One region of the Methylobacterium sp. TK31 genome, then DNA from elsewhere that is predicted to be linked to it. Evidence: riboswitches for the same ligand, from Rfam matches in the RefSeq annotation. Region 1 holds a riboswitch; each other region holds the start of a gene.

Evidence for each region. Region 1 has a riboswitch for cobalamin ahead of ACXJY8_RS17435 (CbtB domain-containing protein). Riboswitches for the same ligand answer to the same signal wherever they lie in the genome.
Region 2: linked by a shared signal. The riboswitch ahead of ACXJY8_RS16245 (TonB-dependent siderophore receptor) and the one ahead of ACXJY8_RS17435 (CbtB domain-containing protein) in region 1 are both predicted to bind cobalamin.
Region 3: linked by a shared signal. The riboswitch ahead of ACXJY8_RS15015 (TonB-dependent receptor) and the one ahead of ACXJY8_RS17435 (CbtB domain-containing protein) in region 1 are both predicted to bind cobalamin.

What each region holds. Positions count from the first base shown of each region.
Region 1 is NZ_CM143964.1:3,760,566-3,763,827, reverse strand. Features, by position in the region: gene cobW (cobalamin biosynthesis protein CobW) at 1-62, opposite strand, end outside; gene ACXJY8_RS17445 (DUF1636 family protein) at 59-487, opposite strand; gene ACXJY8_RS17440 (CbtA family protein) at 480-1,235, opposite strand; gene ACXJY8_RS17435 (CbtB domain-containing protein) at 1,263-1,439, opposite strand; cobalamin riboswitch at 1,496-1,688, opposite strand; gene cobU (bifunctional adenosylcobinamide kinase/adenosylcobinamide-phosphate guanylyltransferase) at 1,795-2,307, shown strand; gene cobO (cob(I)yrinic acid a,c-diamide adenosyltransferase) at 2,304-2,915, shown strand; gene ACXJY8_RS17420 (hypothetical protein) at 2,915-3,262, shown strand, end outside.
Region 2 is NZ_CM143964.1:3,514,429-3,517,690, reverse strand. Features, by position in the region: gene ACXJY8_RS16245 (TonB-dependent siderophore receptor) at 1-1,295, opposite strand, end outside; cobalamin riboswitch at 1,519-1,728, opposite strand; gene ACXJY8_RS16240 (cupin domain-containing protein) at 1,941-2,357, shown strand; gene ACXJY8_RS16235 (SH3 domain-containing protein) at 2,386-2,955, opposite strand; gene ACXJY8_RS16230 (2-hydroxyacid dehydrogenase) at 3,232-3,262, shown strand, end outside.
Region 3 is NZ_CM143964.1:3,238,552-3,241,813, forward strand. Features, by position in the region: gene ACXJY8_RS15015 (TonB-dependent receptor) at 1-2,013, opposite strand, end outside; cobalamin riboswitch at 2,122-2,321, opposite strand; gene ACXJY8_RS15020 (hypothetical protein) at 2,398-2,709, opposite strand; gene ACXJY8_RS15025 (FdhF/YdeP family oxidoreductase) at 3,013-3,262, shown strand, end outside.

The DNA of each region.
Region 1 (3,262 bases):
GTCTTGCCTGCCCCGAGGAAGCCCGTGACGATGGTGCAGGGGATCTTGGCGACGAGGGTCATTCGGCGGCGTCCGGATGGGGTGTCGCCGCGACCGGCGGCAGGGGAGCGGGGAACGGCGGGATGCGGGCGACGACGCCCTTGCGGAATTCCTGGGGTCGCGCCTTCCACGGCACGAGGCCGTCTGGCGTCTCGGCATAGAGCGCGACGCCGTCCAGGATGGTGCCGGCGGAGGCGACCGGGTCGAGGTCGCCGTAGACGTAGGTCCAGCGGCCTTGCGAGGCCACCGCCACGGTGCAGGGGCGCTTGCAGACCGAGAGGCATTCGACGCCCTCGACCGTGATGCCCGGATGGGCGCCCGTGCTCACCGCCTCCTGGAGGGCGGCGAGCAGGCGGGCGCCGGCGCGCGGCTCGGAGACGTCGCCGGCCGCCCGGCAGGTGGCGCAGACGTAGAGCGTGACGGGGGCGATGGATTCCGGCTCAGGCATGGACCGGCCGATTCCGGCCGAACAGGCCCCAGGCCCAGCCATAGGCCAGCCCGATCACCGCCCAGAACACGAAGGCGATGCCGAGCGAGCGAGCGGCGAACTGCGCCGCGTAGGACGCGGGCAGGTTCGAGGCGGCGTGGCTCGCCTCCGGCGCGCCGGCCAGGTGTGGTGCCACCAGGAGGACGATGCCGCCCGCGATGGTGATCGGCGCCCGCCGGATCGCGATGAGGTAGAGGCCCATGGCGGTGGCGGCGGCCGTCATCAACCACCAGAACTGGCGGTCGGCCAGGGGCGCGGCCTCCATGCCGGGCAGTTCCGGCGCGAGGCCCAGCGCCGGGGCCAGCGCCACCGCGAGGAAGCCGCCGATGGCGAAGCGCAGGCCGGCCTCGGGGCTGGGCTCGCGGTTGCAGGCGAGGAGCACGGCGCCGAGCAGCAGCGCGTAGCCGACGCCGCCCACCAGGGTGGCGAGCGCCGTGAAGGCCATGCGCGGCAGGCCGGGGCCGGGCTGCCATTCGGGCGCAACCTCGCCGCCCGCCACAGAGGGGTCGCGGGGGCCGTGATAGTGCCCACCATGGACGCGCACGATCAGCGAGGCGGGGGTCGGCAGGGCGAACGCCGCGGAGGCCTGCGTCTCGTAGCGCTCGGCCGCGATGATGAGCGGCGAGGTGAGCGCGAGTTGCAGACCCGTCGCGACGACGGCCGCGAGGAAGCCGGCGACCAGGGCCGCCGACACGAGCCGGATGATCATGGGATTGTCTGCCTTAAGCGCAGGCGCTCAGTGGCAGGGGAAGTTCTGGCTGTGGCGGAAGTCGTGCGCCGCGTTGTGCAGCGCCATCGCCGGGGCGAAGCCCGCCATGAACACGAGGCCGAGGCCGAGGAAGGCGGCCACGAGGACGGCGCCGAGGCGCTCGTTGGTGCGGGTGCCGGTCAGGACGAGGGTGTTGGTCGACATCGGGTCATCTCCTGGCCGCCCCGCCGGCGGCCGTCAAGCATCGAGCGGGTGGACGGCAGGTCCACTCTCGGGCGGCAGGTCTCCTGGCTCGCGGGTCGCTGGTCCTGCCGCCTTCCCGGATGGCTCCAGTGGCCGATGGCAGTCCCGTCTCCGCTCACAGTTGCGGGGGCAGCCGCGGTTTCAGGGTCGCCCCCTCACCGCATTCCCTTTTCACCCCGTTGCCGGGGCACCGTCCGATCCATGCTTCTACGCGCTTGCCGGTGCGCTGACAACGCGGCCCGCGCGGGTTTCCCGCCTTTGACCGGAGGCCCCGAATTCGGGCACAGCGTTCTGCATGCCGCACCCGACTCCCCGTATGACCCTTGTGCTCGGCGGCGCGCGCTCGGGCAAGAGCGCCCATGCCGAGGCGCTGATCGAAGCCTGCCCGGCCCCGTGGCTCTACCTCGCCACCGCCCAAGCCTGGGACGACGAGATGCGGGAGCGCATCGCGCTCCACCGCGCCCGCCGCCCGGAGGGCTGGATCACGCAGGACGTGCCGCTCGCCTTGGCCGAGGCGGTCGCCGCCGCGACCGGGCCGGTGCTGGTCGATTGCCTGACCCTCTGGCTCACCAATCTGATTCTGTCCGAGGCCGACATCGAGGCCGCCACCGTCGCGCTGCTGGCGGCCTGCGCGGCGGCGCCCGGCCCGGTGGTCCTGGTCGGCAGCGAGGTCGGGCTCGGGATCGTGCCGGAGAACGCCCTCGCCCGCCGGTTTCGCGATGCGGCCGGGCGCCTGCACCAGCGCCTCGCGGCCCGGGCCGACCGCGTCGTCCTCATGGTGGCAGGCCTTCCCCTGGTCGTGAAACCCCAAACCGGAGCCACCCCATGAACGACGCTGAGACGGAGGCCGTGCGCCATCGCGAGAAGATGGAGAAGCGCAAGGCCGTGCAGGACGCCGAGGTCGCGGAGAAGACGATCGAGAAGGGGCTCCTCATCGTCAATACCGGCCCGGGCAAGGGCAAGACCACGGCGGCCCTCGGGCTGATGCTGCGGGCGCTCGGCCACGGCTGGCGCGTCGGGGTGGTGCAGTTCATCAAGGGCGCCTGGGACACCGGCGAGAAGCACGCCCTGAAGACCTTCGGCGACCGGATCGACTGGCACACGCTGGGCGAAGGCTTCACCTGGGAGACCCAGGACAAGACCCGGGACATCGCCGCTGCCGAGCACGCCTGGGCCAAGGCCCTCGACCTCATGGCCGACCCGACGATCCGCCTCGTGGTGTTGGACGAGCTCAACATCGCCCTGCGCTACGATTACCTGGACCTCGCCGCCGTGGTGGCGGCCTTCCGGGCGCGCCGCCCGGACCTCCACGTCGTCGTCACCGGCCGCAACGCCAAGCCGGCCCTGATCGAGGCCGCCGATCTCGTCACCGAGATGACATCCGTGAAGCACCACTTCGCCGCCGGGGTGAAGGCGCAAGTGGGGATCGAGTTCTGATGCGGGCGGCCACTGTCGCGCTCGCGCTGTCCATGGTGATCGGCGCGGACGGGATCCGTGCCGATCCGGCGCCGTCCTGGCCCGCGACCTATCTCAGCCGCGTCGAGGCCCTGGCGGTGATGGAGGGGCTGAACGCCCGCCTGCTCGCCAGCCGCTCCGCCACCGCGACTCTCGAGGGATGGTGCGCCGAGCACGGCATGGCCGCGACGCCCCGGGTCGTGGCGAACTTGGCGCGCAATGCGGACAAGCCGGCCTCGGAGGAGACGCGCCGGCGCCTGAATGCCGGGTCCGACACGGTCCTCCGCTACCGTCGGGTGAGGCTCGCCTGCGGCGACCACGTCCTGTCG
Region 2 (3,262 bases), 250 kb from region 1:
AGGGCGATCTGGTCCTGGGCGTAGAGGGCCGTGCTGGTGATCCGCTCGAGGTTGTTGCGCCGGATGGTGAGCGGCGGCAGGGCCTGGCCGTAGCGCGGATCGTAGATGTCGAGGCTGTAGGGGCTCTGGCGGAAGTTCGAGCGCTCGTAGACGACGCGGCTGTCGGTGCTCTCGCGCTCGAAGCCGAGCAGCACGGTGTGGCCGAATGCGCCGGTGGCGAAGCGCCCGACCACCTCGGCCTGGCCGATCGCCGTGTCCCAGCGGTAATCGCGAAAATTCCGGTCGCGTAGCACCGTGCGGTTGTCGGCGGCGATGGCCCGGATCTCCGCCGATTCGCCCAGCAGGGAGCCGGTGTTGAAGTGGGTGGCCAGCCGCATCTGCCAGTCGGCGTCGAAGCGGTGCTCGACCCGCACCTGCATGGTGTCCGAGCTCTGGTACGTGCTCTGGCCCGGCTCGCCGAGGAAGCGCGAGATCGGCAGGAAGCCGAGCTGCCTGTTGATCGCGATCACGCCCCGGTCGAAGACGACGCGGTTGCGCAGGAACTCGGTCTCGACGGTGACCTTCGTGTCCGGCGTGACCTGCCAGCTCACCACGGGCGCGACGAGGAGCCGGTCGCCATCCACGAAATCGCGGAAGCTGTTCTGGCGTCCGCCCGCGAAATTGAAGCGGTAGAGCAGCGTGCCGTCCTCGTTCAGGGCGCCGCCCGCATCCACGGTGCCGCGGAATTGCTCGAACGAGCCCCAGAGGCCGCCCATCTCGACGAAGCGCTCGGCCGTCGGCTGCTTGGTGACGAAATTGACGAGGCCGCCCGGGTCGCTGCGCCCGAACAGGCCGCCGCCCGGGCCCTTCAGCACCTCGATGCGCTCGACGTTCTGGGTGTCGGGCGGCGGCGGCGAGCCCCGGTTGATCGGAAATCCGTTGCGGTAGAGTTCCGAGGTCGTGGTTCCGCGCACGGCGTAGCTGAACACCGTCAGGCCGCCGAAATTATTCTGCTGGGCGACGCCGGGCGTGTAGTTGAAGACCCGGTCGACCCGGGTGGCGGCGAGGTCGGTGATCACCGCGCGGGGCGCGACGGTGACGACCTGGGGCACGTCGCGCTGGGGCGTGTCGGTCTTGGTGCTACTCACCGCCCGATCGGCCCGGTAACCCGGCGTGGGGCCGATCAGCCCGATCCCGGGGGCGAGGCCCGCAGCGCCCGTGGCCGGGGCGCCGCCCGCCCCCTCCACCGACAGTTCCTCCAGAGTGACGGACTCCTGCGCCCGCGCCTCCAGGGCCGGCGAAGCCGCCGAGAGCATCGCCGCGAGCGCGCAGCGCGAGCCCCGCCGCCCCGACCGCCGTCGCGCGTCGGCCGCGCGGGGCGGGTTCGGGATCGCGGCCTTCGCGGCGGACGGGCTCGGACGGAGGGACACCGGTGGCGCTCATGGTTGTCGAGCGACGGCCGAGCGGGTGCCCTCGCGGAACCGGGTGCGTCGGCAGCCGGGCCCGGTCCAGCGCTCCGCCGGGACACCCCGCCCGAGAGACGTAACGTCGTGCAAGGCAGGTCTCCTGGCTCGCGGGTCGTCGCCCTCGCCTCGGCCTTCCCGGTGATCGGCACCAGTGACGCTGGACGGAAAGAGCTCACCGCTGACAGTTGCGGGGGCAGCTTCGGAAACGCCCCTGCGAGCGCCCCGAATTCCCTCTTAGCCCCCGGGCCGACGACCCGCGGGAACCTTGACCGTTCGACCTTGTCCCGTGGGCGGCCGGCAAGTCAACGGGGGTGCGCCCGGATTTTTGCAATGTTGTAACATTATGAAGTGTCGGCCCGATCACGTTCGCGCGGGTCCCGCCGCGTCGGGGCGGCCGAACCGGTCGTGCGGCCGGCGGCGCTGGCTGCCCGGCGGCGATTTTTCGGCTAGGCTGCGGGGCTTTGGGAACGACGGGCAGGGAAGGACACGCGGGCCATGGATAGGGACAGCCTGACGGCGCACGGCGTCTTCGACGTGGCGGAGCAGGCCGCGCGCCTGCCCGAGACCTCCGACACCATGGTGGCGGATCACCGCTTCACCGACGATCCGGCGGCCAGCGCCCGGGTCTTCCGGGTCTACCGGCCGACGCCGCCGCACAGCCACGCCTCCTGCGACGAGTACCTCTACGTGCTGTCCGGGCGCTGCCTGATGAAGTTCGGCGACGAGGCCCCCGTGGAGGTCGGCCCCGGCAAGCTGGTCTTCTTCAAGCGCGGGGTGGTGCACTCGGTCCCCGAGATCCTCGAGCAGCCGATGGTGTTCCTCTCCGTCGACACGCCCCGGCGCGAGCCCCGCGACATCCGCTTCGTCGCCGACGGCACCGGCACGCCCGACACCTTCATGCGGCAATCGTGAGCCGCGGCCGCCGCCGGGGGCGCGCGGCCTACTCCACCTTCTCGTTGGGATAGACCCCCCAGAGCCGGTCCTGGCGGATGTAGCCGTCGACGTCGCCGCGCCGCTGGGGCATCGCCACGATGATCCGGCACCAGCTGCCGGTACAGGCCTTGACGCTGCCGATGACGCCGGCCTGGAGGCGGGCCTCCTCGCCGGAGGCCTCGTCGGCCTTGGCGTAGAGCGGCACCGGGGCCTTGTCGCCGCCCTTGTCGCTTCCCTTGCCGGCGGTGACGATGGAGGTGCGCCGGCCCGAGAGCAGCGAGTGCAGCACCCAGCCCTCGGTGCCCTCCGAATCGCGGATGCGGCGCCAGGTCTCGAACTCGGCCACGATCTCGACGGGCAGGCCGGCCCGCTGGAACACCCAGAGGGTGCGGTGGTCCTTCGAGGGGCCCTCGCGCAGGTTGACGCGGTCGGTCTTCAGGCTGGCGTAGCGCGGCAGCGGCAGCTTCGTCACCGGGCCCAGGGCGACGTCGGGCCCGGCCCCCGGCGCCGGGGCGGCCGCGGCGGCGCCGGCCGACAGGAGGGTCGCGAGGGTGAGGAGCAGGGCAGGCGCGCGCATCGTCCGGTGATCCTTCACGCTGTCCGGAGCAAGCCGCAGGGTGACGGCCGGCCCCGGCGTGCATTGTGTTCCGCGGCCTCTCTGGTAGAGAGGCCTTAGGGTCGACAGGACCCTGGGGTCGCGGCCTTCCGGCCGCCGGCCCGGTCGTCTCGAATGTCTTGACCGGTGCGTGGTTAACGCACGGTAAGCCTGCGGCGCCGCCCCCGCATCGGAGATCGCGCCGGAGACCGGCCGGGTCGGATGCGGGCCGGTCGACGCCGTTCGCGGGGAGGGTGCATGTCGTCGTTGAAGCGCAAGCCGCTGGTGG
Region 3 (3,262 bases), 520 kb from region 1:
GGACAGGCTGACCCCGTTGTCGAAGGTGTAGCCGACCCGGCCGTTGACGAGCGCGGTCGGGCGCGAGCGCACCGAATTGTCCTCGATCAGCGGCCGCGGCCCGAAATAGCGGAACCGCATCGACCCGAACCAGCCCGGGCCCTCGCCGAAGGTGAAGCCGGCCGACGCGATCGTGGTCGGCGCCTCCGGGACCCGATGTCCGATGGGGTCGCGGTCCGCGAAGCGGGCATTCGTCACCGTCAGGTCGCCCTCCAGGGAGAGCCAGGGCGTCACCGCGTAGCGGTTGGTCCACTCGACGCCGAAGCGGCGGGTCGGGCGGCTCGGCTCGGTGGTGCCGCTGTCGCCCTGGAACAGGTTCTCGGAGGCGAAATCGAGCTGGAACAGCGTCACCGCCGTCTCCAGCCCAGCGAGGCTGCGGTTGCGCAGGCCGATCTCCGAGCCCGTGGAGGGCACGAGGAAGGGCGAGCGGCTGATGTTGAACAGCGGGCTCGTCGGGTCGACGGTGGCGGTGACGCCGCGGGCGTCGTTGGAATGGAAGCCGCCGCCGTAATTCACGAACAGCTCGGTGTCGAACCAGGGCCCGAGCACCAGCCCGAGCTTCGGGTTGACGATGCCGTCCCGGGCGCGCCCGGAATTGGCCGGCGTGTCCGAGCGGACATCGGCGTAGAACCCGTCGGCGCGGAAGCCCAGGCTGGTCCGCAGCCAGTCGGTCCAGCGCACCCGGTTCTCGGCGTAGAACGCCGCGCTCGCCTCCAGCACCCGGTCGTCCAGCACGGTCGAGCGGTACTGCCGCGCGGCGGTGTTGAACAGGCCGACCCGGATGTCGTCGGTGCGGGTCTGGACGCCGAACTCGTTCTCCATGGCCAAGCCGAACAGGCTGCCCGGGACGGTGTGGCTGACCTCGCCGCCGCCGAGAACGCGGCTGTCGCGCTGGCGGAACTGGTCGCCGGCGACCGGATCGTTCAGGAAGTAGGTGAAGTCGTTGAACAGGTTCATCCCGTAGCGGATCACGTAGGCGCTCGCCCGGGTGATGCCGGCCTCGCTCGTCCGGCTCCAGCGGCCCGAGAGCGAGAAGCGGCCGGTGTCGCCGCCATCCGTGGGGTTCAGGCTGCCGAAGCGGCCGATCAGGCCCTCCGCGACCGCCCGCTCCGGGATCTGGTTGGTGGCGTTCCACTTCGCCCAGTAGGCCATGCCCGTCAGGGCGAAGCCGTCGAGGGCCGTGCCCTGGCTGTAGCGGACGACGCCGTTGAGCTTGGCGAGCCGGTCCGGCACGTCCCAGGGCCCGTCATAGGTCTGGGCCTCGCCGGCCACGAGCAGGTGGCCCGCGCCGAGGGGCGCGGAGGCGATGCTGAGCGCGCGCTTGTAGCCGAAGCTGCCCAGCGAGGTCAGGGCGAGGTTGCGCTCGACCGTGTCGAGGTAGTCGATCCGCACCGAGCCCGCGGAGGCGAAGTCGCCGTCGCGGACGAAGTAGGGTCCCTTGTGGAACTCAACGGCGCCGACGAGCTCGGGGATGAGGAAATTCAGATCGGCGTAGCCCTGGCCGTGGGCATGGGTGCGCATGTTCACCGGCATCCCGTCCACGTGAAGCGCGATGTCGGTGCCGTGGTCGAGGTTGAACCCGCGCAGGAAGAACTGGTTGGCCTTCCCCTCCCCGGAATGCTGGGTGACGATGAGGCCGGGCACGCTCTCCAGGGCCTCGCCCGGCCGGGTGATCGGCCGGCTGTTGAGCGCCGCGCCCGAGATCACGCCGGCGCTCGCCGCATCGACGGTCCGCAGGCCGCCGCCGATCCCGGTGACCCCGCCGACGAACCCGGCACTGGCGGCCGGTCCGGCCCCGCCGGTCGGCGGCGCCTCGGCGGTCACGGAGAGTTCGGCGAGGTCCGCCTGCGCGGTCTGGGCGCCGGCATCGCGGATTGCGGCGCCGGTGGACGCGAGGCCGGCGCAGGAGGCCAGGAGCCAGGATCGATAGGTGGGCCGTGAACGGGGCAGCGACCCGGAACGGAAGGACGGCATGGGACCTCGGGCGACGTCTGTGGCACGTCACCGCGAACGAGGCCGGTGCGGATGCCGCACGGCATCCACCCCGACACCCATCAGGACACCCCGCCCGATGCGTTTCGCGTGTGACCACGACTGACGGCAGGTCTCCTGGCTCGCGGGTCACCGCCCTCTCATCGTCTTCCCAGACCGGACAGGCCCAGTGACGTGCTGATGAGGGGCTCGCCGCTCACAGTTGCGGGGGCAGCCGCGGCCTCGGGCTCACACCCTCACCGCGTTCCCTTTTGATCCTCGTCGACGAGGAACCGTCGCGGGACAGGAGGCCCGATGGGCCGCGGCGGCGTCAATGGCCGCGCGCGCTTTTCCAGGCCGGTGTGCCCGGTGCGCGACAGGGCGCCCTCAGCCCCGGCCGTCCGGCTTCCGGGCCGGCTCGCGCCGATGCCCGGTCCCGGCCAGCACCGCGCCGCCGGCCGCGAGGCCGAGGAGGATCCACTTCAGGGGAAGCCGCTCCGCGCCCTCGCTGCGCTGGGGCTCGGTCACCATGTGGCCGGCCGGGAGCTCGACCCCGGGCTTGCCATAGGCCTGCGCGTCGGCGATCTGCTCGGCCGACACGGCCCATTCGGCGCCGACCTGGCGGTCATGCGCCATCACCGCGAGGCCGACCGCGACGGCGACGGCCGCCGCCGCGAAGATCCTCACCGGCGTCCTCATGTCCCGCGCTCCCGCATCCCGGGCGTCCCCGCCGCCGTTCCGGACCGAGGGTTAGGCGATCGGCGGGCGCTTCACCAGGGACCGGGACCGGCGACGGGCCCCCGGTCTTCCGCAATGCAGCTGGGAACGATTTTAACCTGCTGGACACTGGCTCTGCAAAAAACGCATGGGACCCCTAACGGCATGACTGGCCTGCGTTTTCGCGTGATTGAGCGCCCGCGCCGCATCGCGATATCGCTGGGTGGCCACGGCCCCGTTTCGCGACCGATCCTCGGCCGCGCCGGACCGTCCCAGGACCCGTTCATGGATCACCCGGTCGCGACCCCGAAGCGTTCGTCCGCCGCCGGCGGCTGGGGGGCCCTGAAGAGCTGCGGCAAGCATCTGCTCGGCAGCCGCGCCCCGCTCTCGGGGGCCCGCGCCATGCTGAAGGCCAACCAGCCCGACGGCTTCGACTGCCCGGGCTGCGCCTGGGGCGACCCGGAGCACGGTTCCTCCTTCGAGTTTTGCGAGAACGGCGTGAAGGCGGTCTCCTGGGAGGCCACCGACAAGCGCA